DNA from 2 places in the Pseudobacillus sp. 179-B 2D1 NHS genome. Region 1 is predicted to be linked to the other one. Evidence: riboswitches for the same ligand, from Rfam matches in the RefSeq annotation. Region 1 holds a riboswitch; the other holds the start of a gene.
The links. A riboswitch is a leader RNA that binds a small molecule or an ion and turns the genes downstream of it on or off. The one in region 1 is predicted to bind cyclic di-AMP.

Region 1 (28,989 bases):
AGATCGTTGCGATCAGTGTTGCCTCATCAAATTGTCAAGAAGCGACCAAACCAGTTGCTATGCAAAGTTTTGAGCAATGGGGAGAAAACGGCTATTTAGTGCCGCTTCATTATCATGAATTAGAAGTACCTTTAAACATACGTACGAGTTTCGATGCATTGCGTCCTCTGCTGCCGCTTAAATATTCACCTTTCCAACAAGATGGCAACGGAAATCAAGGGTACTTATATCCATGCAATGAAGAGTTAGCCATTAAATTGTTAGAACTTATTAGCGACCTTAATATTTACGAAGTAGAACTCGAACAGCTTGAATTAGCCATGGGCATCGTTCGTCAAACAGAGCGCAATACGATTGTACCGATGATTGCTGAAACGGAAGCAGAAGCAAAAGCGAAAATTCGTTTAGGTCAGCAAAAGTTCAAACGTGAATTATTACCATTATGGGAGCATAAGTGTGCACTTTGTGGCATCGAACTTCCTGCATTATTACGAGCAAGCCATTCGAAACCATGGAAAGACAGCACTGATATAGAGCGGCTAGATCCGTTTAATGGCGTGCTTTTATGTTGCAATCATGATGCTTTATACGACAAAGGCTATATTGCCTTTGATGGCCGGGGGCGTCTGCATATTTCACCGCAAATACCCGAAATAGATTACGATAATTATAGGCTTCACCCTAAAATGAAAATTGCTCGCTACGAAGAAAATAAACCCTATTTTAGATGGCATAAAAAGAATGTTTTTCGGCAGTAACATGCTAACAGAAAAGGTATAGAGGAATTGGCCTCCTTATGCCTTTTGCTTTTTCTACATAACACCCCTGTCACAACAAAGCATGAAATGACCGGAAAAGAGTTTCTGAAATGTATAAGATGGAAGCAAGGGAGTGATGGACATTATGGCATGGATCGTATCGCTGCAGAAGGCAATCGATTATATTGAAGAGCATTTGCTCGATAGTGACCTTTCAATCGAAAGGGTGGCAGAAGAAGCGAATGCGTCCGCTTATCATTTCCAGCGCACATTCGCCATTTTGACGGATATGGCAGTTGGAGAGTATATCAGAGGCAGACGCTTGACACTGGCGGCACAGGAGCTGACCCAAACTGACAGCAAGGTCATTGATCTGGCCTACAAGTATGGATATGAAACTCCCGAATCCTTTGCTAAAGCTTTTCGCAGGCAGCATGGCATGACGCCAACTGAAGCAAGAAACTTTAGAGGAAAGCTGAAATCTTATAACCGCCTGACAATTCAGGTGAGTCTGAAAGGAGCAGAACCCATGCAATATTCAATTGTAAAAAAAGAAAGTTTCCACGTGACAGGGGTAAAGAAGGAGTTATCTTTAGAGGATGGAAAAAATCTTATCGCCATTCCAAAGATGTGGGATAAAGCGAACAATGACGGAACGGCTGACAAACTTCTTGAATTAAATGACGGCGATATTAAAGGGATTCTTGGTATATGTGTAGATAAGCGCAATACAAAGCCTGACAGCATGGAATACTGGATTGCTGCTGCTTGTGAAGGCCATGCATCTGATAAGCCTGGCAACTTTTTGAGCATGGAAATCCCGGCAGCCAAATGGGCGATATTCGAAGTGCATGGCCCTATGCCTCATTCCATGCAAAATGCTTGGAAGCAAATTTTCTCGGAATGGTTTCCCTCCAGCGGCTATGAGCATGCGGGTGCGCCAGAATTAGAAGTCTATTCAGCTGGAAATCCAACAAGTCCAGATTATTACTCAGAAATTTGGATTGCGGTCAAATGAGGAAAGAAAAAAGATTGCTGTTAAGCAATCTTTTTTCTTTCTAGTTTATCAACACTACGTACGCCTATGTTCGACGAAAGTGATTAAAGCTAGCTTTTACCTGAACTTACAAGCAAACCTATTTCCTCTCCAATCTTCCTAATCCCGTCCTCAATCTTTTTATCCTCTACTTGAGAAACACTTAAGCGGATGACATTCTCCTTTTTATACAAGGGGAGATACATTCCGGTCGCATCTTGGACAAGCACATTCTTTTTCTTGAGGCCATGGACGAGGTGTGCTGCTTTCATATGAGAAGGCAATTGAATGGTAGAATAAAAACCGGAGTCAGCACCAGTGAATACTACCTCGTTTGGAAGATAGTTACGAAACGCTTGTTTAAGTATCTTTCCTTTTCTTTTATAGACTTTCCTAAGCCCCTCAATGTGAGCATTATACATCCCGCTTTGAAGATAAATTTCTAATGCACCTTGGGTCAGTACAGGGGTATGAACATCCGCAGCAAATTTAGCTTTCGCAAATAATCCTAGAAGGGCATCTGGCAGGACGGCTGCTCCCAGTCTCAAGCCGGGTAATAGGACTTTTGAAAAACTTTTTGTATAAATAACTCTACCGGACGGATCATACGCAAACATAGGATCAGCCTTTTTTCTTGTGTCAAGATCTCCCATGTAATCATCCTCAATGATGAATACATCATATCTTTGTGCCAATTCCACAATTTTCTTTTTTTCCTTGTTCGTATAGCTGTATCCAGTAGGATTTTGAAATCTAGAGACGGTATAGAAAAATTTAATTAGCCTTTCTTTGAATACTTTTTCTAAATATGCTAGATCAATACCATCCCTTGTCATCTCTATTCCAATTGCCTGTAAGCCACGGGAGCAAATAGAATCAATAAAGCTGAAATGGGTCGGCTGCTCCACACAGATTTCCTCTTTTCCATTTGGAAAGGGGAGAGCTACAAGAATATCAAGAGCCTGCTGGGAGCCAGAGACCACACAAATTCTTTCCGGGGGCGTGAAAACTTGCAGCTCTTGCAGCTGCCTGGAAAGCTGATAGCGCAGTGACGGTAGGCCAAGAGGTTCTGCGTATTGAAACATTTCTTCCTTGTATAGTTCAATGGCCTGGTTAATACAGTGCTGATAATCGCGGTAAGGCATCTGCCATTTATCAGGACCAGCGGATGAGAAATCAATGAATTCCTGCGGAGGATTAGACGCCAAGTTCTGGCTGCCTACAAGAAAATAACCACTTTTGGGAACTGAATAAATTTTATGCGCTTTTTCTAGTTCATTGTAGGCTTTAATAATTGTGTTAATGCTACAGCTAAACTCTTCTGAAAGTGAACGAATAGAGGGCAACTTCTCACCAGGCTTAAGCCGGCCATCGGCTACTCTACTCTGAATTTCATTTATAATCTCTTCGTATTTCATCTCTATAAAGCCCTCCATCTTCGCCATCTGTATGGGCACAGATGACATTTTTAGCCTCTACCATGAAAGAAGATTTCCCTATAGTATAAATTACCAGAAGGGGCATGTAACTTCAGTAAAAAAGGAGGAAATCACATTGAAAATGTACGACTCTAAGAAAAGGCCAATTAGAAAGTTTATTCATCTAGCCATACTCTTTTTCGTCTCCGCCATGTTGGTTTTCACAGGTGCATCAAAAGCAGCGAATGCGGAAGTTCAAAAAACAAAGAAGCTGGAAATTGAAGAATTGTTTAATGGCAAAGACGGCACAATGGTACTTAAGAACTTAAAAAACAACCATACTTACGTGTATAACAGTAAAAGAAGTACAAAAAGACTGACACCTGAATCCACCTTTAAGGTGCCTAACGCTTTAATCGGACTAGAAACAGGCGCTGTAAGGGACGAATATGAAGTAAAGCGCTGGGATGGAGTGATCAGAGAATTTGAAAGCTGGAATCGGGACCACTCGTTAGCTTCAGCCATGCGAGAGTCAGCTATCTGGTTTTATCAGGACTTGGCGAGAGATATCGGTGAAATGAAGATGCAAGAAAACATTAACCGAATCGGATATGGAAACAAGAATCTATCAGGAGGTATTGATAGATTCTGGCTTGATAGCACATTGAAGATTTCAGCAATGGAGCAAGCTGAATTTATAGAAGACCTTGTAGAAGAAAAACTGCCATTGAAGAAAAAAAACCAAAAAACAGTTAAACGAATCATGATACAGGATGAGCAGGACCATTACACGCTTCATGGGAAAACAGGAACAAGGCTTTCGGACATGGGATTGGGCTGGTATGTGGGCTTCATAGAGACAAAAAAAGAAACTTGGGTATTTGCCGTTAACCTCAGCGGATCAGGTACAGAAGCTAAAAATATTGCTATTGAAGCATTGAAGCAAGTGAACATTATCAGATAAGAGGGTTGATAATGATGCATGAAAACTTAATTTAAAAGGATTGAAAGAGCCTATCATAAATTAATATAGGCTCTTTCTTTTTCATCTAGCTTCTGTCAAGTTATCGTCTATAATCCGATTTAATAAATATATTAATAAAATAATATCCCTGTATAAACCCGTGATTCTTTTCATTTTCCACTAATTAAATTATACAAAGATAACTATATTGTAGTATTTATGGTGAGTTCATCCAAAATAATAGGTGTTAGCTTCAGCGTGTATTCTAATGTTTAGATTCATTCTCCTCATTAACAAATTGTCCAATTAATAGGAGAAACAACCTTACCTTTTGGGTATTATCTTTCCTATCATTTCATGCTATATTTTTCAAATTACCAATAATTGATAGAATGTTTCAAAAATAGGAGGGATTCGATGAAGGCAGATATCGTTTTTTTGAACGGTGAGGTCATGACTGTAGATGAAAAGGATTCTATTCAACAAGCCATCGCAATCAAGGGAAATAAAATTTTGGCTGTTGGTTCTAATGAAGAGTTGCAAGCATTTGCAAGCGAAGGAACACGAGTAATTGATTTGAATGGAAAGTCATTGCTTCCCGGTATCATTGATGCTCACTTACATCTCATCCTGTACGGCGTTTTCCAATTGAACTTAAGCTGCAAAGAGCCAGACATGCAGTCAATGGATGCCTTATTGACTGCGTTAAAGAAAAGAGCCGCTAATACACCAAAGGGCCAGTGGGTGCGGGCCTGGGGCTTCAACGAAAGAACGATAGACGAAAAACGCTACCCGACTCTAGAAGAACTCGACTCCATTTCCACGGAACACCCGGTCGTGATCACCAGAACGTGTGGCCATATCGGTGTCGCCAACAGCTATGCCCTTCAGTTAGCCAATATAGATGCACATACAATCAATCCCCAAGGTGGCAGCATAGAAAAAGATACGGATGGCAACCTTACAGGACGCCTTATCGAAACCGCTTATATGAAAATGAATGAAACCGCCAGATACACTCCACAAGAAATCCAGCAAGCTATTTCTATCGCTCAGCAGCATTTTATAGAGGCAGGAATAACAAGCGTACATGAAGCAGGAACCTTTAATCAGGAAAGCTATCGACTCCTCCAGCTTGCCTCCCACAGCGGTGACCTAAAAATCCGTGTCTATGCCATGATCGGCACGTTGAATGACTGTAAACAATTCACCTTGAATATGATGGAGGCCGGTGTCATCACAGGTACGGGAAATGAGTTTTTCAAAATCGGTCCGGCCAAGCTTTTCACAGACGGCAGCAGTACAGGGCCAACAATTGCGACTAGGGAAGGGTACACGAGCAATAAACAAGACCATGGCATACTGTATTACTCGGAAGATGAGATCTATGAAGTATTAGGAGAAGCCCATAAGCGAGGCTATCAAATAACTGTTCATGCTCAGGGAGACCGCGCCATTGAGATGTACTTAAATGTTGTGGAAAAGGCGCTGCAAGAAGTTCCCCGGGAAAATCATCGGCATCGCATCGAACATGCGGGCATTGCAAGCCCTGATCTGCAAGAGCGAATGAAAAAGTTAAATATAATCCCTGTGCCGAATCCGCCATTCCCGTATGAATTTGGAGAAAGTTATCTACATAACTATGGAAGCCGTGTGAATTACATGTATCCAGCCCGTGATTTTATCGACGCAGGAATTGTAGCTGCCGCTGGATCCGATGCTCCGATTACGACCTGTAATCCATTTATCGGCATCTATACAGCCGTTAACCGCTGCATGAAAAACGGCACTTCGTTCGAAGAGGCTCAAAAAATAAATTTGCTAGAGGCGATTCGTATGTATACCTATAACGGCGCATACGCCAGCTTTGAAGAAACCATCAAAGGCAGCTTAGAAGCGGGTAAACTGGCTGATTTGGTTGTCTTAGACCGCAGCATCTTGAAAGAATCCGAGGAAAATCTGAAAGATATTCAGGTCGAACTAACGATGATAGATGGTGAAATTGTTTTTGAGCGGACAAAGGCAACTGCACGTTCATAATTAAAGGCTCGATACCCAACAGATTGGGCAAAACAGCTAATAACAGGACTTGTCATCAGCCAAAGACCATCAAGGGGAAAATGGAGCGACAACCATGTTCCGAACAGAGAAAGAAGGAAATACTTCTATAGACTAAAAGCTCCTATGGACAGCGCACTATCAATAGGAGGAGTGGAATTATGATTAAACTATTGCTCATTGTGCCTTTCATCGGAATATGCTTCTTGCTGCCATTTGTCAATAAAATTGAACCGTATGTATTGGGATTGCCATTCCTGCTGTTTTGGATCGTATTATGGATGATTTTGTCATCAGCTATCCTGGCTATCGTCTATAAGTATGATCCTGCTAACCAGGGAGGCGAAGAATAATGAACATCGCATTGATTATCATATTCGCCTTCGCTGCGATTGCTCTCTTTCTCGGTATTCGAGCCACACATGGGAAGAAAATGAATGTAGATGAATTTGCCGTTGGAAACAAAGGGTTCGGTACCCTTTTTGTTTTCCTGCTGATCGCTGGTGAGGTATATACAACTTTTACCTTTCTGGGTGGCAGCGGATGGGCGTATTCAAAAGGTGCAGCCGCATTCTATGTCCCTGCCTATATTTGTCTGGCTTACGTCGTTTCGTATTGGATCGTTCCGAACATTTGGCGCTATGCTAAACAGCATAACATCATCTCTCAGCCTGACTATTTTGCTTCAAAATTTAACAGTCCCATATTAGGTCTGGTAGTGAGCTTTATCGGAACGATCGCGTTGATTCCTTACATCGTCATCCAGCTCAAAGGTCTGGGAATCATCGTCTCAGAAGCGTCTTATGGAAGTATTAGTCCGCTTGCAGCAAGTACGATAGGAGCTGTCATTGCTACTATATATGTCGTTATTTCAGGAATTCACGGATCCGCCTGGACTGCCGTTCTTAAAGACATCATGATTTTGTTTGTTATCGTTTTTCTTGGACTATATATTCCTTTCCATTACTTTGGTGGAATTCAGCCTCTATTCAAAGCGGTAGAAGCAGTCAAACCTGAAAGCCTCGTTTTATCAACTGAAGGGTTGAGCATTTCCTGGTTCGTGTCTACGGTGATCCTAAATGCCTTCAGTTTTTATCTATTGCCGAATTCCTTTTCCGTTGTTTTATCCGCCAAGGGAGAGAAGTCATTGAAAAGAAATGCGATCACCTTGCCTTTATATACCTTGCTCCTGTTATTCGCATTTTTCATCGGCTTTGCAGCTATCATACAGATCCCGGGGTTACAAGGAGCGGATGGAGATTTATCTTTACTGCGTTTAACTCTTCAAACATTTGATCCATGGGTGGTGGGCATTGTCGGAGCGGCTGGCTTGCTCACAGCCTTAGTTCCAGTCTCTGTGATGTTAATGTCTGCTTCCATTGGATTAATGACGGGATTTTATAAATTGATAGCCCCCAAATCTTCTGATCGTCAGCAGTTGATTGTTTCCAAAGTCTTCGTTTTAGTCATTATCGTCATTGCGTTCGTTTTCACGATTACAGGCGGCAATGCTTTAGCAATATTGAATATTATGTCTTACAGTTTAATTGCCCAACTTGTTCCGGCATTGTTATTCAGCTTTTTCAACCAGCGTGCCATGAATAAGTTCGGTGCCATGGCAGGAATCATTACGGGAGTTGCCATCGTTTTATATGCAACGGTTACATCCGCTAAGCTGGTTGATTTCTTCCCGTCTATTCCTCCGGTCCTTAACGATATCAACACAGGAGCCATTGCGGTAGCGGTCAATGTCATTGTAGCCATAATTATCAGTCTAGGGACCAATCATTTAATCCATTCTGAAACAGAACCCGTCTACCAAGAACCGTCAAAAAATCTTATGAAATAAAGGAAGGAGGCGATCCGCTATTCAGGATCGCCTTTATATGCATTTATGTAGGTATATAGGTTAAAAAATGATAGTACGACAAGAAAGGAAGGTGGTATAAAGCGGCGATTGTCATAGTATTATCCATTACTATCATTGTTGGCAGCATTGATCATATGGTATTTGTTTCCGCTCATTTTCTTGATCGGACTTATTATGTCTTTAAGAGAAAACGAGTGAAACAAGAGGGAGGAGGCACTCTTGTTTCTTTACCTAGACCCGGAGTATTCAAATGGCTGTAAACAACCTGGGCAGCAAATAATTCCACTTACATACTTACAGAAGTAGATTGGCTTTTAGTATGCGTTAGAAAATAGAATAGTCTCTGTAATTATGTAAACTAATAATTCTTTGTCTACTTTAACGATTCAACGTTTTCTCTCAAAGGATAAATACAAAAATTCCCCAAAACATGTATCCATGATGTTTAATGTTCTCTAAATTCAAGGAGCAGCAGAAGTTCATCCAAAAACACCTCAAAGGATTGTCAAACAAACACATACCCCCAGAGCGCATTTTCTGCGTGACTATTTCGGAGGTTCGTATTAAAACGCTGCAAAGAAAGAGGTCGAACTTAAATGAGTCGAATTGTATGGATTATCATGAATGTTGTGACCGGATTATTTGTTGCTTTTTCTAGTTTTATAGGCTTTTTAATTAGCGGAATAGCAGACACGGATGAGCCCACAAATGATTATCGCATACTGATCTGGTTACTAGTTTGGATTATTGGCTTAGTTTTGCAGTATAAGTTAGAAACTAGATTACTCGGCATAATTATTTCACTCATTCCCGCAGTGTATTTCATATACGTTTATATTTCTGTGATATATGTAGCGCCAAGCTAAGGTGAAAGATCGGCAGTTAGTGAGACAGTCATGCGCGAAGTAGAAGTATACAAGGATTATGTAAAATTTGCGAGATAATAATTATTAGGAGGACTAAAGGGGAGAAGATTAGTTAGACCATGTTATTTACGTTTTATTTTAGTTAACATAATATAAATTATAGGAAGTTAAATCATTTTATCTCATCTTAAAAGTATACTATTAATATTGAGATATTTTAAAAATAAAACGAGATGCTTTTTAAGCTGATTTTTTATACTGATTTTTTATTGATTGATCATTAAACACGACTTATTAAGCCGACGGTCATATTCTTTTGTAAACATGCCGCTTAATAATCCATCTTTTTTAAATTTGCTAAAGCTTTTGCTGCGCTATTGCTTGTTGTAAAATTTTTTATCCTTTTAATCCGTTATAGAACGTTCATTTTTAACATTCTTGATTGATTGGATCTTTTTTTATCCAAACCATCTCCCTTGCCGATAATTCATCCTCTGACAAAATTATGAAAAAATACGCAGAAGACATAATTAGGAACTGAAACAATTTTATGATGAGTTACCTCCCTCTTATCCACTTCCCTTTTTTAACCATTTCATGATTTTGCCAAAAGCAAAACAAGGCATCTTCCTGAACACTCAGGGATGCCTTGTTTTCGTCACTGTTAATGCATTTATCTTAAAATTTTAATTTCATCGTGTTCCATGCTTTTGGCTCCATTGCTAAAAACGACTCTCGTGTGAAAACAATATGAGCGGCTATCAGATGAAGAATCTAATTCAGCTGGCAACAGGAACGTGAATGGGATTTGATCTGATTCTTTGGAGACAATTGATTTTGACATCAGTCTTGTCACAGCCCCTTCAACCAGTTGCTCCGTTTGCGTCTTGCTGTCTGTGACGACTAAATCACATTCAAGCCTCTTAATTTCCTGTTCAAACCACCCGCCTTCAAGAGAGAAGTATCCAGTCACTTTTTCTCCTGGAGCAAACTCTCTCTTATCTAAAACAAGGTGAATGTGTGCTGAACCAATACGTGAAAAGCATTGGCTGATTAATTCTCTAATCACGATCCGTAAATCCTCCTGCATAATGGCATAAACTTATCCAATCATTATTTTTTCTTCTGTATAACGGAACCGATCAGGCTGACGGTTCAGCGTAAGTGCTACTGCTAACGTTAAAGGGCCTAACCTTCCTGTAAACATGGCGAGTATGATGACCACCTTGCCGATAGGAGTTAAATCCGGTGTTAATCCCATCGATAGCCCTGTTGTGGCAAAAGCTGACGTAGCTTCAAAAACAATCATCAAAAATCCCTTGCCTGTTTCCGTAATCGTTAAAATCATTGTTACAATAACAACAACTGATAGGCTGCTTAATATAATCGTAAGAGACTTATAGATTAATTTATAATCAATTCGTCTTTCGAAAAAAACAACCTCTTCCTTCCCTTTAATCTGGGACATGACCGCTCCAACCAGCGTAGCAAAAGTCGTTGTCTTAATCCCTCCACCTGTAGAACCAGGAGAAGCACCAATAAACATTAAAAAGATAATCAAGAACAAAGATGTATCTGTCAAATCAGCAATATTTAGTGTGTTCGATCCCGCTGTACGCGCTGTTACTGATTGATACAAAGCGCCTAAAAACTTCCCCGTCCACGATAAAGGCTTCAATGTTTTTGTATTGTGAAATTCCAACAAGAAAATTAAAACCGTTCCTACTCCAACTAGCAAGAAGGTTGTCACCAGAACAATTTTTGTGTGTAGAGATAAGTGTTTTCTCTTCCGGTAGTCATACAATTCGTTCATGACGACAAACCCGATGCCTCCCATAATGATTAACGAGCAGATCACTAATACAACGATTGGATCATCTACATAGCCGGTTAAACTTCTAAATTCACCCATAAGGTCGAATCCTGCATTATTAAAATTGGAAATAGCATGAAAAAATCCATAATACATCGCTTTCCCTATCGGCATATCAAAAGAGAAACGAATGGTAAGCAATATCCCCCCGATAAACTCACAGGCAAGTGTGAAAAGCAAAACCCGCCTTACGAGTTTAACAATCCCTTCAATGGCCGGGGAATTAAAAGCTTCCCGTAAAATCAATCGTTCTTTCAAAGAAATTTTTCTTTTCACCAAAAAAGCAAACAGCGTTGCAACCGACATAAAGCCTAGCCCCCCAATTTGGATGAGGCCCAAAATAACAAGCTGGCCAAAGGTGGAAAACGTGGTGCCTGTATCAACAACAACCAGGCCCGTTACACACGTGGCAGACGTGGATGTAAAAAGGGCATCTAAAAAGGATAGGCCCTCTCCGTTTTTTGTCGCCGCTGGCAACGTCAAAAGATAAGCTCCTAACAAAATAACAAGAGCAAATCCGCCTGCTAAGATCTTAGGGGGATCCATAAAATGATTGGATTTGCTGTTCACGATAGTATCTCCTTCACTTCTCAATCCTAAATTTTTCTTAAAGGGCAATGGACTAATATTGAAAGCAGGGCAACAAAAAAACACTAAGAAGCCCTACTTAGTGTTCTTTACACAACACAAAGCAAACCTCCTTTCAAAACGCTGATGGGGTTAGCTGTCGGACTCGGGCCTTGAAAGTAGCCCTACCTTCTAACGAAGGATTCACCCCAAGTGCTATGCACAAAAATGGGTCCCCCACTTCCTCAAGAATTAAGCGATATTAGGTATGATTTAATGTAAACATTAAATTGATAATAGCTACTATACTCTCGGAAAAACCATTTGTAAAGATAGAATTTGCAAATTAAAAGTCCTGAACCTGCCTGTTTTACCATTCAGTACAATAAAACAGGCACCACCATAAAAAAAGCCTGCATTTTTTGCAGGCTTCCTCGCTTTTTGATAAATCAAATGGCTCTTATATTTATGGTTCATGATCGACAAGAAGATGAGATAGCCTCTTTCTATGTATCCATATATATCGTTCAAATTCTAACTAGTATTCTCATTGTGACAAACGATAAAAGAAGAGTCTTCACTAGACATAATATTGTTATTGTTTGCTGTTTGTCATATCAATCCAATCAACAGATAAACGGCAGTTCCCCAGATAAATAGACCAGAGCATTTGTTGAATATATTCATTAACCCTCCTGTACCATCAAGCTTTTTCATAATCGCACCTGCAATCGTCAATCCAAAAAACCAAATCCAAGACACTGTCACACAGGCGATTGTAAAAAAAACTTGCTCTGTGCCAACATATCTTAATGCACTTGTCCCGATCACTCCCACTGTGTCTAAAATAGCATGAGGATTTAGTAAAGAAACAGATAAAGCGAAAATAATTTGCCGCCGGATTGATAATGCTTTATTCTCTTCCGTATCCATTGGCGCAGACCGCCAAATAGCGTACCCCATGTAAAGCAAAAATAAAATTCCGACGATCATGAGACTAACCCGTAGCCATTCAAATTGTAAAACAATCACGGATAGACCAAACACGGCTAAGATAATTAAAAGTGTATCGCACAATGCAGCTGTAATAGCCGCCGGCAGTGCTTGAAACAGTTTTGGCTGTGTGGCTCCTTGCGAAAATACAAATACATTTTGCACGCCTAAAGGCAAAATAAGACCAAAGGCTAAAATGATCCCGTGGATAATGGCATCCATGTCATCAACTCCCTTCCAATTACTATCGTACTATGATACAACTAAAAGAAAACAGCCAATTGGATGGTTTTTTATCCACCCAATTTAGGAGGGGATTCAATGAATTGGAAACCCAACCGTCATTCTCATTTAACCATCCAAGAGCAAATTGTAGATTGGATAAAGATTCAGATTGAACGAGGGGATTGGACAGTTGGCACAAAAATTCCCACGCAACGCCAGCTGGCAATACAATTTAACGTCAATCGGAGCACTGTTCAACTTGCGCTTGATGACTTAAGAGCAGATGGTTTTCTCGAATCGAAAAAAGGGTCGGGCGTCTTTGTGGCCAATAATTCGTGGAATGTGCTTGTGAATAGATCTCAGCCGAACTGGCAGCAGCATATTGAATCCAGTATTCACAAACCAAATTACCATACGATTCAGCTTATCAATGAGCATGAGCAGATGGATCATGTCATCCGCCTTGGAACAGGTGAGTTATCCCCCGACTTACTTCCAACAAAACAAATGGAACAGTCGTTAAAAGAAATCTCGCTCAATCCAAAAGCCATCGGTTATTCCTCTCCTCAAGGAAGCGAAAAGCTTCGCGTCATTCTATGTAGCTACTTAAAAAAACGAGGTATTCAAACAGCGCCGGAGAACATTTTAATTGTTTCAGGCGCCCTTCAAGCTCTTCAATTAATCGCTGTTGGTTTATTAGAAGCAGGCTCCATTGTTTTTCAGGAGCAGCCATCGTATCTAAATTCCATTCATCTCTTTCAAACTGCAGGCATGCGCATGACTGCAGTTTCAAGGGATGACCATTTAGCAGACAAATTAAGGACACTCAAAAGAAAAAGACAATCTTTATTTTACTGTGTGCCGACCTTGCACAATCCGACCGGACACAATTGGTCGATGAAGGAAAAACAAACACTATATCATGCATGCAAAGAACTGCAAATCCCGATTATTGAAGATGATGTCTATCATGAATTATTATTCGACTCCACTTCGCCTGCCATAAAGTCGTTTGACACGTCCGGTCAAGTGCTTTATATCGGCAGTGTATCCAAAACGCTCAGTGCGGGATTACGGATTGGTTGGGTAGTTGCCCCTTCTCCTGTTATTAAACGATTAGCTGATATTAAAATGCAAACGGATTACGGCTCAAGCGCCTTTTCCCAAGAAATCGTTGCCCATTGGATAGCAACTGGTTTATACGAAAGGCATTTGGTTCAACTTCGAGAACAATTGAAAAAGCGGGCGGCATTTGTAGAAGGAATTTTAGAGCAGCGATTTCAAAAAATAGCTACGTGGAAAAAATCTGAGGGTGGCTTCTACATATGGATCAGGTTCCATAAACCTATCGTAAATAAGGCATTATTTCTAAATTTGTTGAGTCAGCATGTGCTGATTAACCCAGGATATATATATGAAACAAGAGACTTACATCATATCCGTCTTTCCTATGCCTATGCGTCATTAGAAGAATTAAAAGAAGGACTAAATATTTTAACAAGATTAGTGGAACAGGAACATTAAAAAAGAGTCATTATTTTGATTAAAGAATAATCAAAATAATGACTCTTTCTATAGAGTAAAACCACGGATAACAAGGAGTCTATTTAAGCTCTTACTTACTAGCGGCTGAAGAAATTCGTTGATCCATCCTACGCTGAAAGTTTTTCTGATCCGTTTCATTCAAGAATGAACGTTTCGGTAGAATATAGGCACTCATAGTACTAAAGAAGAGAAAGAAATATTGGTCATTCTCTTCTACTTTTTCTATACTGGACCAACTAACCTGGCTTTCTCCTGCTCTGTTCGTTTCTATAAACCCCTCATCATTAAATGTAAATGTATGCTCCCCTAACAAATTCTCATTATTGCCCTCGTTAAAGCTTTTGTTTATATGGCTCATAACATGCCAGTAGAAATATTTTGGATAAAATATCATCCATACGACTGAGACGAGCATAAAGACAATGGAGAATCCAACCGAAAACTCTCCTGCAACCAAAGGAAAAATAAAAGGCAGGATTAAGAAAATAATTGGCACAAAAAATTGTTGCCTGAATAAAGACTGCTTTATAGTTTTAGAATGCTTAACGTAATGAAGATTAAACGCTAGGTAATCATCTTTTGTCAGCTCATATTTAATTTCCATCTTCGTCCCCCCTATGTCTTTGCTAGTCTCCAGATTATCGTTAAAACAACTGAGTAGAGTCATTATATCGTAGAAACTTAGAATGTATACTAAAACCTGGCAGTAACCCTACTTACAAAAATTCTTGTATTCCCCCCTAACTATTTTCAGGAACTTGCGAGGGAGCCTTTTGAGAACAAATCTTTAGTGGGCAGGATCCCCATCTGGCGTTTCAACATAATCAATACTAAAAGCTCTGTCAAACCGTTGAGCCTTTACCTATTTTCTTCCCTTTTCAAGCAATAAAAAAAAAGACCTTTGTCAATCTTTAGAGATTTTCTATCTTTAAGTTTAACACTATAAAGAAACACAGCCCAAACTAGTGTATAATAAAAAAAATTACAAAAACCCCATAAAATGTATTTACTAACCATCATAATAATCGGAGGATGCAAATATGACTCATAATGACACTGGAACTATTCAGAACATTCTTGATAATTATATCGATTATCGAAATCTTATTCCGAAGCATAATGGATTTGTATTTAAATTTATAAAGAAAAACAATGAGTTTATCCATACATTTGCAGAAGGTGACTTTCTAAAAAAATAGAGATTCCCCCCTCGATAATTGTTGGTAAAACCTTGCATGACTTCTTACCTGAAAGTCATGCAGATGAGAAACAATTTTATTATGAAAAAGCTTGGAATGGCAGCATTATTAATTATGAAGGAAACCTCAATGGATTCTATTATCTTACTTCATTAACTCCAGTAATTATTAATTCACGAGTCATTGAAGTAAATGGGACAGCCATCGAGATTACAGAGCACCGAAAGAACACCCTCAAGATTCAAGAGCTAGAAAAGCTTTCGTTAATTGGTGAATTAGCAGCTGGGGTTGCCCATGAAATTCGAAATCCTTTAACGTGTGTAACCGGTTTTGCTCAAATGATTAAGGAACTTTCAAGTGATAAAACAATAGATAGTTATATGGACATTGTTCTTAGAGAATTAAATAGAATTAATGCCATTGTAAACGAATTCATCTTTATAGCTAAACCGAAAGAAAACATGAAGATTAGGGAAGTGGACATCAAGGCTTTGGTCTCTCATGTTGTAGAATTTATGAAGCCTCAAGCTACTTTAAAAGGTATACATCTTATTAAATCCATTCATTTCGATCAGACATTTACTATTCAATGCGATCCTAATCAGATAACACAGGTGCTAATGAACTTGATACAAAACGCGATTGAAGCCACTACTGACCCTGCCACGCAAGAAATAGTTATTTCCCTTAAGAATATGCATGGTGAGAGTGTCTCAATAGAAATTATCGATAAAGGGAGCGGCATTTCACAAGAGAGACAGAAAAGACTATTTGAGCCTTTCTACACAACAAAAGAAAAAGGGACAGGTTTAGGCCTTATGATGTGTAGACGAATTATAGAAAACCATAGCGGTACCATAGAAATTAATAGTCAACTCGGTGAAGGAACGACCGTCATAATCAATTTGCCTAAAGCTTTTAATCATCATCAAATACAGGGTTAGCCACGCCGCGGCAATGATAATCAGCAACCGGTAACCTAACAGCTGGTGGAGGAGGATATTCAACTACTCTTCCTCCCAGCTGTTCATTAAGAATCATGCACCCGCTCCCCCTTTGAGGTGCCCCCCGCTTAAATTTTTCAACTCCCATAGTCTTATGCCGCTTCTCTGACATTCTAATGCGTTATACCAGATGATGCTTTCAATCTTCGGAAAGTATTCATTTCGAATTGGCCTTGCATGTTCTTTTCTTTGAGTACATTCAAAAAACTAACAAAGCGGGTGGGTTGTATCCGGAATCGTGTTAGGAGAGAAAATACCAAGGGATAAACCTTTCATTAGCTCAATGGCCTGTCTTACCCTCAACGGGAAAATAAAAAGGTGCCTAAGATGGTGCCCGTTCTGTCCAGTTTTTGTCTGAATAAAATACGAGCTCTTGTCGCTTTGGAATAATGATCGATCCAGTTACGACTAATAACTTTGATAAGTGAAAAAAAGACTGATCCACACACGCTCGTAACATATTCAATTAATTTACAATGCTTATGTTTTTCCGCTTAAGGTGAATGATCCATTCAATAATACCTACGATAATTAAGGAAATACCAAATAGAGGCATGATCAAACCTAAAGTTACCATAAAGATGATAAAACCAATCGACAGACCACTTGATATTTTTGGTGGAGCTGAGAGTTTCCCCTCTTTTTTGCGAGATAGCCACGTTTTAATTCCCCAAAAAATGACGAATAGGAAGGTTAGACAAACAGCTAAGTTAATCAGTTTATTTGGCCAGCCAAATAAGTGACCTTCATGTAGCGGGATCCCCCATGTAAACCATTTGGCTAAAATGCCATAATCCTGATAGCTCACTTTTGAAATCAATTGTCCACTATATTGATCGAAGTAAGTTGTCATTTCATCATACGGGCTAACATCCAAACCGGTTACACCAGTATTACTCCCCTTAGATACTGTATATACCCCGGCTTCACTCATTGGGTAAACAATTGAATATGGTTTTAAAATATGGGAGCCCTCAATCTTATTCATCAATTGTTGAACACTTAACATATTGCTTTTATTTGGCCTATCCATCATATTCGCCATATCATGATGTGCATGGGGTTCACTTGATGCGGGCGCCTCATTTTTACGAGTAGCCCATGGAATCTCACTCATATCTGAAGCCGGCGGCTGTTGTTGTAAAATGGGAGTCCCGATAGAAGGATACTCTTGAGCTACCGAGTATATAAAATTCCCCATAAATGCTGACCAAGGCAAGCCGGTAAAAATAATCACAATCATTGGAATGGTAATAATTGTTCCTGCGAACGCATGCCATTTTTTATTTTTTTGTCTCTTCGTTGGATTCTGTTTCTTCTTCAATGCCCGTCCCTTAAATGTCATGTACATACCAGAAAACATTAAGAAGATTGCCCAACAGGCAGCTAATTCAACTAAATAATTTACAATGGTTCCACCTACAAAAAGCGAACTATGTATTGATCTCATAACATTTGAATAGGTATACGCCGCGTTTTGACTGCCAACCATTTGATAATTATCATCTAAAAATACATATTTTTGGTCGCCGGCTTTATTTGTCATTGTTAAGCGTGTAGTATACGGTTCTTCTAATACCATAATCTTTGAAACAGAATAGCCTTTATATTGCTCTACTGCGTTCTCAATGCCTTCATCAATTGATAATTGTTCGGTTTTATCGCTCTTCCCAAAGAATAGATGGTCGTAAGCACTATTTTCCACATTTGTATAAAATAGATAACCAATACCGCTTAAGGTCAATGTGATTAATAGCGGTGCGATAAATAAGGCTGCATAAAAGTGCCATCTCCATAAACGATTGTAGTTGCTTTTTTTCACCTCTAAACCCCCATCAAATATCTATTTTTCTACTGTTTTAAATGGCAGCAGCCTTTGTCATGCATTTCACTAGTTATAGCTTGAATAGCTTCTCTAAAACGATATATTTGTCCGCCAAACCCTAATTGGAACTGTTTAGCTTGTTTGGTAGATTCAAAGGCAATAACTTGCGGCTGGCAACAATTCAAATTAATATCTGCATTCAAAAGAAAGCTTGCTGTTTTAGCACTTATCGTTGTATCTTTTAAAAAATCATGACAAATAATTTGAGAGACGTCATTTTCTATATCTTGAAACCGAAGAAGTCCACAATGAGGACAACAAGCTTTCTCCACGTGCTGATTCTTTTTAATTAATTGAACAGATAGTCTTGTATTTGCATCCTTATAGCAATAAGAACAAGTATTAGAAGAAACATAGCTGTTGGCAATAAGAGTAATTCCATTAGATGTTTTAAACACTTTCTGTTGATCAATTAAAGGTTTTAAGTCTCGGTAAACCGTCATTTCGGACACTTCTAATCTTTTGCTGATATCTGAAACGCGCAGTGTCTCTTCTTTTTCTAACCACGTTAAAATTTGTTGTTGCCTTTCTATCGGTAACATTTTATCCCACCACTCTTTATTAAATAACAATCAGAACTATCTTCAAATCACTTATTCTGAAGACCTTTTTATTCACAAATCACAGTTAAAGATTCTATGATAGATCATGTGAAAAAATGTGAGTATACAACATCATTTATAACAGCTAAATGTGAGAAAAGAATGAATAGCATAAAAGTTTCTTAAATAAATGAAATTACTACTGATCATCTCGATAAGTGAAAAAAAAGAGCATGTTTTGAACAATCTTCTTTCAAAACATGCTCTTAATGTATTCAAGTTACTTTATCTGTTTCGCAAGTCGAAAGAAACAGCTCCTCATAAACTATCAAAAAAATTTAAGGCCGGCTTCTTTTGCAGCCTCAAAGCTTTCTCTAGCAAACTCAAAGGGGTCCATTCCAACATTCTCCCAATGCATATACATTAGCCGTGGTTCTTCAAACAGCCAGTGGTTATGAAACGCTGTTACGATCAGTCCTCTTCTTCGTAATGCATCGAGCATTGGATTAACTTCTCTTTGGAGGAGCACAGTTTCCCCTAGGTTAAGACCATTATTTTCAAAAGATAACATAAATGGAAGAGCTACTGGAGAAAGGGTCCTGCGGCCTAAAATAGTTGCTCTAATATCTCGCAGACGCATAATTACACAAGCAGGGGTCGATTGAATTACTTCACCGCCGATAATATCTGCAAGTCTTTGACAATTTGACAAATTTATTCCTCCCTTCATTGTGTTATACTATAGCTTATGAAGAATATGGAAAGCTTGTCTAGGCAGATCAAATAAGAGGATTAATAAAATATTAATTATTAAAATAACTGAGGTGCTCGTCTGATGTAGCTTTCGAATAAAGTTTAATTGAAACAATGTTATTAATTTTGATAAATGAACAAAAAAGAACATGTTTTGAAAAAAAGATTGATCAAATCATGTTCTTCTCATGTTAAACTGAATTTCGTTCCTTCTTTATATCGAAACAATAGAGCTATCTGCTTTTGTTCTTAAAAAGACAGTAATTGCTTAATTATCGTTTTGATAGGTGATTATTAACGTGGTTTAATTTCAGCAGTTAAATAAGCAGCATAGCCCCCTAATCTAAACCAGGCAATCCCAGTATATCCGTGTTCTGAGGGACGTAGCCAAGCAGACGTAACATTGCTACAATTTGCCCTTTGTGATGAAATTCGTGTGTAATTGAATGAACCAATAATTGGTGGGGGGTTTTTCTCACAAATCCACTTTCCGTTCTCCAAGGAAGCTTCTTTTCGATAACTGTATTCAACTCTTCAATAGATTTTTCAAATACTTGTTCTACATATGCATCCGCTTGTTGAAAATAACGTTTAATATCTTCTAGTTGCATTTGATTAATTTCTTTTCTTGAGTAAAGTGGGGTAGTTGTCGCTGAAAGCACAAAAGAACCTAACCAAGCATGATAACATCCCGCTATATGAAAGAAGGAATCTTTTATACTTTGAAAACCAAAGTCAAGTTCCTTGATAAGCTCTTCTTCCGTTAATTCTTTACACTGGTCTAATAAAATGTTTCTTGTTTGTTTTACCCATTCATATTCTAATTTCTCCATTGCCTTCCCTCCCATTAAATTTTCTACCTTTTTTACAGTTAACAGCTCTCGAAATATTCTTATTTTACTGTAAAAAAATAAAAGATGAAATGAAAAACCAATTTCATTCCATCTTTTTAAATAGCTAAACAATTCCTTACAACTTTACACTATCTATTTTCCACTCTTCCTCTAGAATAGCGTAATAATACTCATCCCACCATTCATTTTCCTTTGGGATACATTTTTTAAAATATCCTTCCCTTCTCATTCCAATCTTCTCCATAACTCGATATGATGGAATATTCTCTGGTTGACACGTTGCGATAATCCTATGTAATTTCATTTTTTCAAAACCAAATTTTAAAACCGCTCGTGCTGCTTCAGAAGCATATCCTCTATTGTGATATTTTGGGTTAAACACCCACCCAATCTCATAAGTATGCTCACCAAAATACTTTAAAAAAACGATGTGTCCAATAACAATATTCTCGTCTATTAATACAACAGCAAATTTCTCAGCCGCATCATCCTTGTTTTTATTTATAAATTCTTTTACATCTTCTTTAGTCAAAACACCTTCTGGTATGTATTTCATTACATTAACCTCAGAAGTATATTCATAGACAGCTTGCCAATCATCGAATGTAAATTTACGTATTAATAACCTTTTTGTTTTTATGTTCATTACATATCCTCCAATAAAAAGACTACTCCCCTAATCCTTGTTTCGATATTAAGACAAAAATAACCTCTAAAAATTATCATTCCCTCTCCAATTAAACTGCCCCTTAGTTTAATTTTAATTGTTATGCATTCATATCCCTTTCCTCCTATAAAGTAAAAGAGGGCACCAAATAACAGAACAGCTGCCCGCTGCCTTCATATTTTGGCGCCCTTATTTTCCATTGGGGTATTTATTAATCTGTTATATTTTAACGAACTACGGCATACTGATCATTTCTATATTTTTCAAAAAAATCAATAGAAGATACATCAAATTTTAAAAGTTTGGAACAATACGTAGTAATTTACTTTCCATAATGAATGAAAGGAGTTTAACTATGTCGGTTCCAGAACTAGTTCTAAGGCTTTCTATTTCTTTTATTACTTTATTAGTTTTAACAAGGCTTATTGGAAGAAAAGAAATTTCCCAAATGACCTTTTTTAACTTTGTATCTGCTATTTCAATCGGTACTATAGGGGCTTCTCTTGCTATTGATAACTCACTAAGTATTCGTAACGGACTGATCTCTTTGTTAGGCTGGAGCGCTTTCACCATCTTTCTCGGATTTCTAGATATAAAATCTAAAAATGCACGTTATGCTATTGTAGGACAACCAATCATTCTTATTAGAAAAGGAAAAATTATGGAAAATACTCTCCGCAAGGCGCGGCTAGATATAGATTCTTTAAACACTTTATTACGAAAGAAGAACGTATTTTCCACCTCTGATGTTGATTACGCAATTTTTGAAACAGATGGCACTCTCTCCGTAATAAAAAAGGAACCAAAGCAGACTTTGATTGAGAGCGGCATGAACACCCCAAAAACTAATACCGATTTTTTCCCTCTTCCTATGTCTGTGATTTCTGATGGCGAAATTGATAAAAAGAATTTAGAAAAGTTAAATCTTAACGAGGAGTGGTTAGATCAACAACTACAATCAGCTGGTATCAATTCTATTTCCGATGTCTTCTATGCTGAAGTTCAAAAAGATGGATCACTATATATTGATAACAAAAATGATGTATTTCATTAGGTTTACAGCGTCTTGAAGAGGGCCTCACCCTCTTCCCTATACTTCTGTTTAAATAACATCCTATCCAGACATCCGAACCTGCTGACTTCTTATCACGTTAAGCACCTTACCACCCTTCCAAATAATTGTGTCATCTTCACATTATTTAGGCGTCACTTTCGTCAATGGTCCATCGATAACTACACAATCTGCATTTTCAATTAAGTCGATTTCTGCTGTATTTTTAAGGTTAGGCTCTTTCACCAAATTGCCAACACTTTTTAAAAGGCCGGGAGCTTTGCTGTTTTTTTCTTCCTTCCAATTTTTCCTGAACCAAATCCAGTATGTAGCCATACCCCCAACTGAATAAACGACAGCCACACGAACCTCGTTTGTATATTAATTCTAAATGAGTTAAAATGTGTAATTAATGTTTTTATAAGTGAAAGATGAGGCAAGTTATGAAAAACAATAAAAGATATTCCTGGCTTAGTTATACTTCGTTGACCTTAGGTATATTATTAGCTGCTTCACCAGTCATCCATGCTCGTTCTCCACTAGCATTTGACTTAATGATCGCCTTTTATGTTGGTATTCCGACAGTACTTATCTTAAGTATGACCTCTTTGTTTAAAAGATCTGAGAAGAAACTTTTAGCTTTTTGTAGCCTTGTTTTAGCTATCGTTATGCTTGTTTTTGTAGCTCTTCTTCTCTATATTCCGTATCACAAGTTTGATAATGTTCTATATTTTATTATGTAAATATCACTAGTCACCTTCTCATTTCCAACGAACTGCGACATAAACATATTAATACTGTCGTAGATAATAAAATTGTTCCGTGCAATCATTTTTTTGAAGATCACTATCCAATAAAACAAGAAAAAGTGGACAACGGAGGATATTAAAATGAAACGGGAGTTACAGTGCGTCTAGAAGATGGAAATGCCATAGAAGGTGATGCACTTATAGCAGCGGATGGGATCCATTCCGTCGTACGGAAAAAATCCCTTTCAACCATAAATCCGCGTTATTCAGGTTATACTTGTTGGCGTGCTGTGGTGAAGCCTCCAAAAGAATTTGTCATACCCGGGGAATTTACCGAAACATGGGGGTCGAAAGGACGGTTCGGCATGGCCCCTCTGACAAATAATCAGATATACTGGTTTGCATGTATCAACGCACCTTTTCAAAGCAAAGACATGTCAGCTTTTACAACGAATGAATTGTCTCATGCCTTTCAAGATTATCATTTCCCTGTACCTGAGTTAATCAAATGGACAGGAGACGAAAAACTCATATGGAATGACATCATTGATCTCAAGCCTACCAATCGCTTTGCTTTGGATAAAATTCTGCTGATTGGTGATGCAGCTCACGCCACTACTCCTAATATTGGTCAAGGAGCAGGTCAAGCCATTGAAGATGCAATCATACTAAGCAAAATTTTAAAGTATAAGAAGTGTAGGGAAGAAGCATTTCTTGAATTTGAAAATTTAAGAATGCCAAAGACAAAAAAGGTTATCAATCTTTCATGGCGCATTGGAAAAGTAGCGCAATTAGACAATCCCTTTCAAATTAAGATTCGTAATGCAATCATGAGAAGGCTGCCTGCCAAAATACAAGAAAATCAATTAGAATCCGTTTTCCACACCGATTTTTAATTACTTGGATTAGCATAATCAGCCTTAGATTTTCAAATGACTTTATTAGTGTAACGAAGTATCTTGCACCAAAATTAACCAAGTACATTTTTGCCCCGTCCTAAATCCAGGACGGGGTTATGCTTGTTTGGCTTTTTAAATTACTTTATTGTCCCGTAGCTCTTTCAAACTTTTTTCATTGAAAGGGTGCCGTTCTTCCAGATGCTTCAAAACGCATCATTGATAAAATCTGCGAATAAATCCTTGTCATTCGTTATCACATTTCCCCAAACTACTTTTCCTTTTTTATTTATATATTGCAGCTTGTTTCCCTTCTTCACGAGAGCCAACCCACTTTGAAAATTACGCGCATCGCTAAATGATTGATTGAATAGTTTCTTTCCTGTTTTATTAATGAAAAAATATTTGTTGTCTTTGGATACTAAAGCTACTCCCTCATTAAAATCTGTAGCTGTATCATAAATGACGGGAATAACTATTTCTCCAGTCTGATTAATATAACCGCTCCTAACGTAGGGATCTTCTGCTTGTTCTGGTGTTAATCCAACAACCGCCATCCCTTCTGAAAATGGGCTGGCACTGTCAAACCGGGCTTTGATGACAATTTCTCCATTGTCATTTACATATCCCTCGCCTTCAAAAAAGTCATCAGTATAGTACGGAATCAGTCCTTCGTTCCCATATTTCCATTGTATAATCTTTTTTTCTGTAGCGTCGACGATAACCTTATTATGGTTATCTACTAAATCGACTATCTCAAACTCTTCCTGTTCATCGTCTTCTTTAACAGTGGTAACGGCAAAATAATCCTTATAAATATCCCTAACGACCTCGCCTCTCTTAGGTGTAAACACCTTTTTGCCGTTTTTATCTAAGACGACTTGTTGATTTGTTTTCTTGTCAGTCGCAAATATATATCCTTCCTCTATAAAATCATAGTTATATTTTGGAGAATGAAGATTTTGTCCTTTGTTAGTTAAGATACCCGTGCTGTCTGCCTTTTTATCATAATAGGTGACTTTTCCCATATTGAAATCCAGCTGATCATTTGAACCGCCGTATAATGGCAGCTCTCCTTCACAGTTTTGAAGGTATAAAGGGATTTTCACCTTACCACTTGTATCTATATATCCATAATGTTTTCCATCCTTGCTTACCATCGCTAATCCTTCTGAAAAGTTTTGTGCTGACTTATACAGATAAGGAATCATCAATTGTCCCTTCTGATTTATAAAGCCATACCTTCCATCTTTTTTAACAAGATAGAGCTTAGCTTGTGTAAAAGACTCTGTTTCTTGTGCCTTGCGTTTTTCCTCTTGAGTTTTTATAGAAGATTCATCATTGGAGCAGGCGATAAGCGTTGAAGAGACTAACACACTCAAAAAAGACAGAGACAGCTTGCAGAAAAGTTCTCCCTTCATACATCCTCCCTTTATCATTTTGGTATTATTTTGAATCTGGAATCCTTCGAGCAACTATATCAAATTTTTCTGCCATTACGGCCATTCACCTAAAAAAGAGGCTGCTTTCATTCTGCAATTAAAATAAAGGCTGTCTTTCATTTATTTTGTATATGAAAGAATTAGCTTGCTTGCCGGTCCATTCTCTGGTAAATTAACTTACGAACGTTCGTTAAAAAAGAGGTGATGGTGTGTGAGAAGCAATAAAATCAAAGGAGCAGCACTCAAGTATTTTACCCTCCATGGCTATGAGGGAGCTTCCCTATCGCAAATTGCTGAGGAAGCAGGGATAAAGAAACAATCGATTTATGCTCATTTTAAGAGTAAAGACGATTTATTTTTACAATTACTTCAAGATGCAAAAGAAGTAGAATTATCTTCAAAGTTGCAATACTTTAATGAAAAAGCGGTCAATCACCCGGAGAAGGATCTGTACGGTTTTTTAATTATGGTTACACAGTTATTTCAGAAGGATGAATATATGAAATTTTGGCTTCGAATGTCCTTCTTTCCCCCGGATCACTTATTGAAAGAAATAGAGAAGAACATTATAGATATTGAACAGCAAGTAAAAGAGTCTCTTGAAAAGAAATTTAGTGAATGGATTGAAGCAAAAGTTATTTATGGAACAGACCCCCAGATACCAACGATTGCTTATATAGGTATCATCGATGCGATTATGGTGGAGCTTGTTTATACGAATAGCTTAAAAAAAGTTGAAGACAGGTTGGAAGCTTCATGGAAAGTGTTTTGGAGAGGGATCTCGTTGGAGCGATAGAATCAATAAAAGTTTGTGAGAAAATTTTCCCGTGAAAGCAGAGGTGTGCATACTCACTTATGATTCGTAATCAAAAAATAGTACTTCTTATATTATTAAGCAATATTTTTGTTGCTTTTTTAGGGGTTGGTTTAATTATTCCCATTATGCCTTCCTTTATGAATGAAATGAATTTGTCTGGTGCCACAATGGGCTACATGGTTGCCGCTTTCTCCTTTTCTCAATTATTAATGTCCCCGGTGGCCGGAAGATGGGTAGATCAGTTCGGCAGAAAAAAAATCATCATTATTGGATTGTTTATCTTTTGTCTTTCTGAGCTGCTTTTTGGATTAGGAAAGCACGTTTTAGTCCTATATCTTTCAAGAATACTAGGAGGAATCAGCGCAGCATTTATTATGCCGGGAGTGACAGCCTATATTGCAGACATTACCTCTTTAGAGGAACGCCCTAAAGCATTAGGTTATTTATCAGCGGCTATCAGTACCGGTTTCATCATCGGCCCTGGCATTGGAGGGTTTATAGCTGAATATGGCATTCGAGTTCCTTTCTTTTGTGCCGCAGCAATCGCTTTTCTTGCTGCTATTTCTTCCTTATTTATTCTTAAGGAGCCATTGACAAAAGAACAATTATCCGCTATTTCCTCTAAAAACAAGAAAGCAAGTTTTGTAAAAGAGTTAAAGAAGTCATTAAATCCTCTTTACTTTGTGGCATTTATCATTGTATTTGTCCTGGCATTTGGGTTATCAGTTTACGAAACAGTTTTTAGTTTGTTTTCTGATCACAAATTTGGTTTTACCCCTAAGGACATTGCTTATATTATTACTATCAGTTCGATATTCGGCATGATTTTCCAAGTCTTTTTATTCGGAAAAATGATTCATGTATTAGGTGAAAAAAAGCTTATTCAATTATGCCTCATAACTGGAGCCATTTTTGCTATTGCTTCAACTGTCGTCACTAACTTCTGGCTTGTTTTGATGGTCACTTGTATTATCTTTTTAGCCTTTGACCTGCTCCGGCCGGCGCTCACCACTTTTCTTTCAAGGACTGCGGGAAATGAACAAGGTTTTGTAGCAGGAATGAACTCCACTTATACAAGCTTAGGAAATATTGTAGGGCCTACAATAGGAGGGATTCTGTTTGATTTCAACATCCATTTCCCTTACATCTTTTCAGCCATTATTCTAGCGGTTGCACTATTTATCACAGTGTCTTGGAAAGAGAAACGATTAGCAGATAGAATCGTTGAATAAAATGATCCATTGAATAGTTACTGCAAAACTATTATTTAAATTAGTTATATAAATGAAAGAAAATGAGCCCATGATATGGACTTGATTCCTATGGAAACCTCTTTTGTTTTTTAAAAACCTACTAATAGGGGCTGTTCCATAAGTCGGTTATCCTGACTCATGGAATAGCCCCCTATCTTTTTATATTTTTTCCTGCAAGGCTTCAATAAATGCTACAATCAACTGTACAGAATATTCCAAATCATCTATATGTACACAACCAGTTGCTGAGTGGATATTACGGGATGGAAAAGAAATGCAGCTAGCTAAAGCTCCGTTGCCTGCTACGCTCATGGCCCAGGCATCTGTTCCGCCATTCAGAACAACTTCCCGCTGATAAGGGATATTGTTTTTTTCTGCCGCTTGAATTAATTTGCGAGTTAGTTTCTTTGGGACATTATTTCCGTGTCCGGTACTCGGTGTCCAGTCATATAGCATAAGCGCGGGACCGCCACCAAGCGTAACTGCAACGTCTTTTTCAGTTAAAGCAGGTGTTCCTCCGGAAAGGCAGACATCAAGGGCAAGACCGATATCAGGTTGGATCCGGTTCGAGATCGGGACGGAACCACGGATGCCCATTTCTTCCTGCACAGTCCCCACTCCATAAACGGTGGGAACGATATTTTTGTCTGCCAGTCGTTTCATTGCTTCCACCATCACTGCGCAGGCTGCACGATTATCAACAGCCTTTCCCGTGAAAATCTTACCGTCATTTAGAAATTGTCCCGTTCTTTGAAATGTCAGATAATCACCGATCTGCACGCCGAGCGCTAACGTTTCTTCTTTACTTGTCGTTCCAACGTCAATATATAACTCCTCAATAGGAATGGCGAGTTTTGCCTCTTCTGGTGTCACAATGTGTGCAGGCTTTCCCCCGGTTATTCCTGTTACAGGGCCCTTTTCTGTATAAATCGTTAGCACTTGGTTGAATGCTGTTCGGTTGTCGTGATAACCGACTGGTAAAATATAAACGAAACCTTGACTATCAATGTTATGAACAATATAGCCGATTTCATCCATATGTGCCGCAAGCATAACCTTAAAATCTGGGTTGCTTCCCTTTTTGATAAATACCTGATTTCCAAGTGCATCTTCAAAGTGTTCGTCTGTCACCGGCTTTAAATGAGCCTGTAGAGCTTGTGCAACACGTTCTTCATCCCCTGATACACCATGAATGGCATCAAATTCCACTAGAAGGTCTTTTAGTGAGCTCATTCCCTCTCCCCCGTTTGCTTTTTTTGTAAAATTAGACAGCTTTTTCATCCTTCTCATTACTCGAAAATCTCGGCAGTCTATCTAGCGCCAACAATTCAACTACATCAGCTACTTACCTCGATCTCCCGGCCAGACGGAAGTTCCAGTCTATTTCTCGTTACTAGCATATAAATGACACGCTACGAAATGTCCCGGCTGTACTTCTTTAAAAATCGGCGCTGCTTCTGTACAGCGAGCAAAGCATTGAGGACATCTGGAAGCGAAGCGGCAGCCCGTTGGTGGATCAATAGGGCTTGGAATATCTCCTTCCAATGTAATTCTTTCTTTCTTTTCTTTCGGGTTATTGATGGGAATTGAGTGTATTAAGGCTTTCGTATAAGGATGTAGCGGCTCTTCATATAAGTCTTCCACCTGGGCCATTTCCACCATCTGTCCCAGATACATCACTCCGACCCGATCACTGATATGCTC
Region 2 (3,567 bases), on a different contig from region 1:
AAACAGGCAGGGGCGTCAATCTTTCCTCTATTATTTTTTTAGAAAGCCTTTTGATTGCAAGAATTCAAGCATATATGCCCGCCGTGGCTCGGATAAAAAAGCTGCCATGCCGCTCGTCCAGCCTGCATCTTTCTTATTTGTTGTACGGCTTGCATAATATTTATGCATTTGCTCGTCATACTCAGGAAGTAGGCGACTATACTTTTCCTCATCATATACATCTTCATGCAAAATTGCCTTCATTGGCAAGCGTGGCTTTACTTCGTTTGATTCTGCTGGCACACCTACCGTCAATCCAAATAATGGAATCACATAGTCAGGCAATTGAAGCAAGTCGCTGATTGCCTGCGGATTATTACGAACCCCGCCAATATAACAGATGCCATATCCTTTGGATTCGGCGGCTATTACAAAATTTTGGGCAAGTAGAGCCGTATCGATAACAGCTACAAGCAGATTTTCTGCCGTGCTACCTTCGAATTTTTTCCCATGAAGGGTAACGGCTTTTTCCAGACGTTTTAAATCCGCACAGAAAACAAGCGGCAAGGCCGCAGATTCAAATTGCTGTTTATTTTTAGACAGCTCTCCAAGCTTCAGGCGCTTCTCCTCATTCTTCACGCGCACAACGGAATAAGCCTGCACAAAATGAGAGCTTGCGGCATGTTGGGCAACTTCCAACAACTCGTGAAATACTTCATCTGAAATGGGTTCGTCTGTGTATTTTCGAACAGATGCATGAGACTTCAATAAATCTATCATCTTATCCTTCCTTCCTTGTTTGCTTCGTCATATAAAAAGCGTATGTATAGACCTGTTCTTCTTTTAACGTAAATCACCTTTTAAACGCTGTCAACGTTCCTGCTCTCCTCCTCTAAAATCACCTCTCTTTGTTTCCATACATATAGTAAAAGAAGAACCTTTCATAGCACGCTACTCGTGCTTATGAATTCACAGGCAGGTGTAATAATTGAGAAGAAGATACAATCCTTACTCGTTACCTCCATGGCTTCGAACAGTCCGAGCGGTCTGCTGCCAGCTAGCCGTTCCATTTTGCATATTTCAGGGGATTCGAACGATCTTTTTTCCAACGACATTTGATGTGATACTGCTATCTATCCTCGTGTTACTTGCTGTAGCTCTTTACCTTGAATGGATTTAAAAAGACGTCTTGTATGAGCAGACGTCTTTTTAAATATGTATAGATTTAAGGAGTTCTATTCTTTCTTTAGCTATTCAGCCAACTAAAAAAATAATATGAATTTTCTCTTTACAAACCAATCTTTCAGGAGTATATTAGCTAAATAAATTTTATATGTAAACTCAATTATACCTTATATCGCTTAATCCCTAAGGAGTGGGGGACCCATTTTTGTGCATCGTCACTTGGGGTGAATCCTTCATTAAGAAGGTAGGGCTACTCTCATGGCCCGAACCCGACAGCTAACCTCATAAGCGTTTGGAGAGGAGGTTTGCTTTGTGTTGTCTTAAAAGAGCACTAAGTAACACCTTAGTGTTCTTTTTTGTGTTTTCTTTAGAATTAAAAGCGCTCTGTGAGCTTTTACTAGGATTGGTAACGATCAAAGGGGGAATTATAATTTTATCAACTTTTTACAGAAGAGCTTTCTTACAGTAAAAATAAACGTATGCTTTCTCACTATATGATTGATTTACTTTTCTGGAGGTCATCATGACACGTTATTCACTAATGAAAAAAGCCTTAATTGGCAAGCCGCTTAAAACGAGTGCACTAGGAGAACAGAGAATCAGTAAGTTAAAGGCGCTGGCTATTTTATCCTCAGACGCCCTTTCGTCTGTAGCTTATGGACCTGAACAAATTTTAATTGTGCTGTCTACAATCGGTCTAGTTGCTTTTTGGTATTCTGTTCCTATTGGCATTGGAGTACTGGTTCTCTTAACGGCCTTAATTCTTTCGTATCGCCAAATTATTTATGCCTATCCGCACGGTGGTGGGGCCTACATTGTCTCGAGAAACAACTTGGGAGAAAATGCCGGACTCATTGCAGGAGGCTCCCTATTAGTAGATTATATTTTAACCGTAGCGGTGAGTGTATCAGCCGGAACCGACGCTCTCACCTCTGCTTTTCCGCAATTGCACGAACATAATGTATCTATTGCTGCTTTACTAGTTGTATTAATTACGATTTTGAATTTACGAGGGGTAACAGAATCTGCTTCTGTTCTTGCTTATCCAGTATATTTATTTGTAGCCGCCTTACTTCTTCTTTCAGCCGTAGGTTTATGGAAAATTGCAACCGGACAAATACCGAGTGATCTGCACTCTCCGATCGGAACAGCCGTTCCTGGCATCAGTCTGTTTTTATTGCTCAGAGCTTTCTCATCCGGCTGTTCAGCTCTTACTGGAGTAGAGGCTGTTTCTAATGCGGTTCCTAACTTTAAGGAACCCGCTGCTAAAAATGCAGCAAACACCTTAATAATGATGGGGATTATCTTGGCGATTCTTTTTTCTGGCATTATGTTTTTAGCTTATTGGCTAGGAATCACTCCTAAAGCAGAAGAAACAGTGGTATCACAAATTTCGTCTGAAGTATTCGGTAGAAATTTCATTTATTACTTTGTTCAAGGAACTACAGCTCTTATTTTAGTTCTTGCGGCTAATACTGGTTTTTCTGCTTTTCCATTGCTAGCCGTTAACTTAGCAACGGACAAGTATATTCCACGGATGTTTCTCATGCGTGGAGACCGGCTTGGTTACTCAAATGGAATCGTCACGCTCGGCATCATGTCTATTCTACTTATCGTGGCTTTTAGGGGGGAAACTGAACAGCTTATTCCATTGTATGCCGTTGGTGTATTTATTCCCTTCACCCTTTCCCAATCAGGCATGATTGTAAAGTGGGTAAAAGAGAAGCCTGTTGGCTGGACGTATAAATTAACAGTTAATTTAATCGGCGCGCTCATTAGCTTAACTGTTGTGGTGATTTTCTTTACCACTAAGTTTTCTCAAGTGTGGCCTGTGCTAGTTTTCTTACCGATTATTATCTTTATGTTTCATCGAATTAAAAGTCATTATATGGCAACAGGTGAACAACTGAGAATTAAATCTGGAGAAGAAGCACTTCAATTTAAAGGAAATGTCGTCATTGTCCCGGTTGCCGGCATTACAAAGGTAGTTGAAAATTCCTTAAATTATGCCGAACTAATCGGTGATACTGTCATTGCTGTTTACGTCGCTTTTGACCGTGAAAGCGAACGACAAATGGAGGAGAGATGGAGAAAGTGGAAGCCTAATGTCCGTCTTGTTACTCTGCATTCTCAATATAGAAGCTTAATGAGGCCTCTCGCCCGGTTTATTGACATAGCCGTGGAAAAAGCGAATGAAAGGAACCATACCTTAACCGTACTTATTCCACAATTCATTACGAAGAAGAGATGGCAGGACATATTACACAATCAGTCGAGCTTACGTTTAAGAATCTACCTTCTTTATCAAAAGAATGTCATTGTCACTACCGTCCCTTATCGATTTAAAAAATAATCTTTACTCAAATTACGAAACACCTCTTCGAGAGGATGACAGGGCTTTGT

Region 2: another riboswitch for cyclic di-AMP. It lies ahead of ACH0BF_RS17565 (APC family permease); the one in region 1 lies ahead of ACH0BF_RS01925 (TrkH family potassium uptake protein).

What each region holds. Positions count from the first base shown of each region.
Region 1 is NZ_JBIQDP010000001.1:362,653-391,641, forward strand. It holds gene ACH0BF_RS01885 (HNH endonuclease) at 1-758, shown strand, start outside; gene ACH0BF_RS01890 (AraC family transcriptional regulator) at 904-1,776, shown strand; gene ACH0BF_RS01895 (aminotransferase-like domain-containing protein) at 1,866-3,212, opposite strand; gene blaOXA (class D beta-lactamase) at 3,379-4,176, shown strand; gene ACH0BF_RS01905 (amidohydrolase) at 4,594-6,216, shown strand; gene ACH0BF_RS01910 (DUF3311 domain-containing protein) at 6,396-6,587, shown strand; gene ACH0BF_RS01915 (sodium:solute symporter family protein) at 6,587-8,083, shown strand; gene ACH0BF_RS01920 (sporulation protein) at 9,644-10,039, opposite strand; gene ACH0BF_RS01925 (TrkH family potassium uptake protein) at 10,073-11,389, opposite strand; cyclic di-AMP (ydaO/yuaA leader) riboswitch at 11,539-11,679, opposite strand; gene ACH0BF_RS01930 (LysE/ArgO family amino acid transporter) at 12,023-12,625, opposite strand; gene ACH0BF_RS01935 (aminotransferase-like domain-containing protein) at 12,725-14,152, shown strand; gene ACH0BF_RS01940 (YcxB family protein) at 14,244-14,777, opposite strand; gene ACH0BF_RS01945 (hypothetical protein) at 15,214-15,372, shown strand; gene ACH0BF_RS01950 (ATP-binding protein) at 15,405-16,316, shown strand; gene ACH0BF_RS01955 (hypothetical protein) at 16,291-16,413, opposite strand; gene ACH0BF_RS01960 (PepSY-associated TM helix domain-containing protein) at 16,843-18,198, opposite strand; gene ACH0BF_RS01965 (DeoR family transcriptional regulator) at 18,228-18,803, opposite strand; gene ACH0BF_RS01970 (DUF1259 domain-containing protein) at 19,132-19,515, opposite strand; gene ACH0BF_RS01975 (DinB family protein) at 19,895-20,389, opposite strand; gene ACH0BF_RS01980 (GNAT family N-acetyltransferase) at 20,526-21,056, opposite strand; gene ACH0BF_RS01985 (YetF domain-containing protein) at 21,433-22,131, shown strand; gene ACH0BF_RS01990 (hypothetical protein) at 22,273-22,491, opposite strand; gene ACH0BF_RS01995 (hypothetical protein) at 22,572-22,871, shown strand; gene ACH0BF_RS02000 (FAD-dependent monooxygenase) at 23,036-23,773, shown strand; gene ACH0BF_RS02005 (WG repeat-containing protein) at 23,980-25,194, opposite strand; gene ACH0BF_RS02010 (TetR/AcrR family transcriptional regulator) at 25,427-26,011, shown strand; gene ACH0BF_RS02015 (MFS transporter) at 26,071-27,264, shown strand; gene ACH0BF_RS02020 (M42 family metallopeptidase) at 27,445-28,518, opposite strand; gene ACH0BF_RS02025 (ABC transporter ATP-binding protein) at 28,666-28,989, opposite strand, start outside.
Region 2 is NZ_JBIQDP010000019.1:38,961-42,527, forward strand. It holds gene nfsA (oxygen-insensitive NADPH nitroreductase) at 31-759, opposite strand; gene ACH0BF_RS17560 (hypothetical protein) at 968-1,159, shown strand; cyclic di-AMP (ydaO/yuaA leader) riboswitch at 1,328-1,469, shown strand; gene ACH0BF_RS17565 (APC family permease) at 1,688-3,517, shown strand.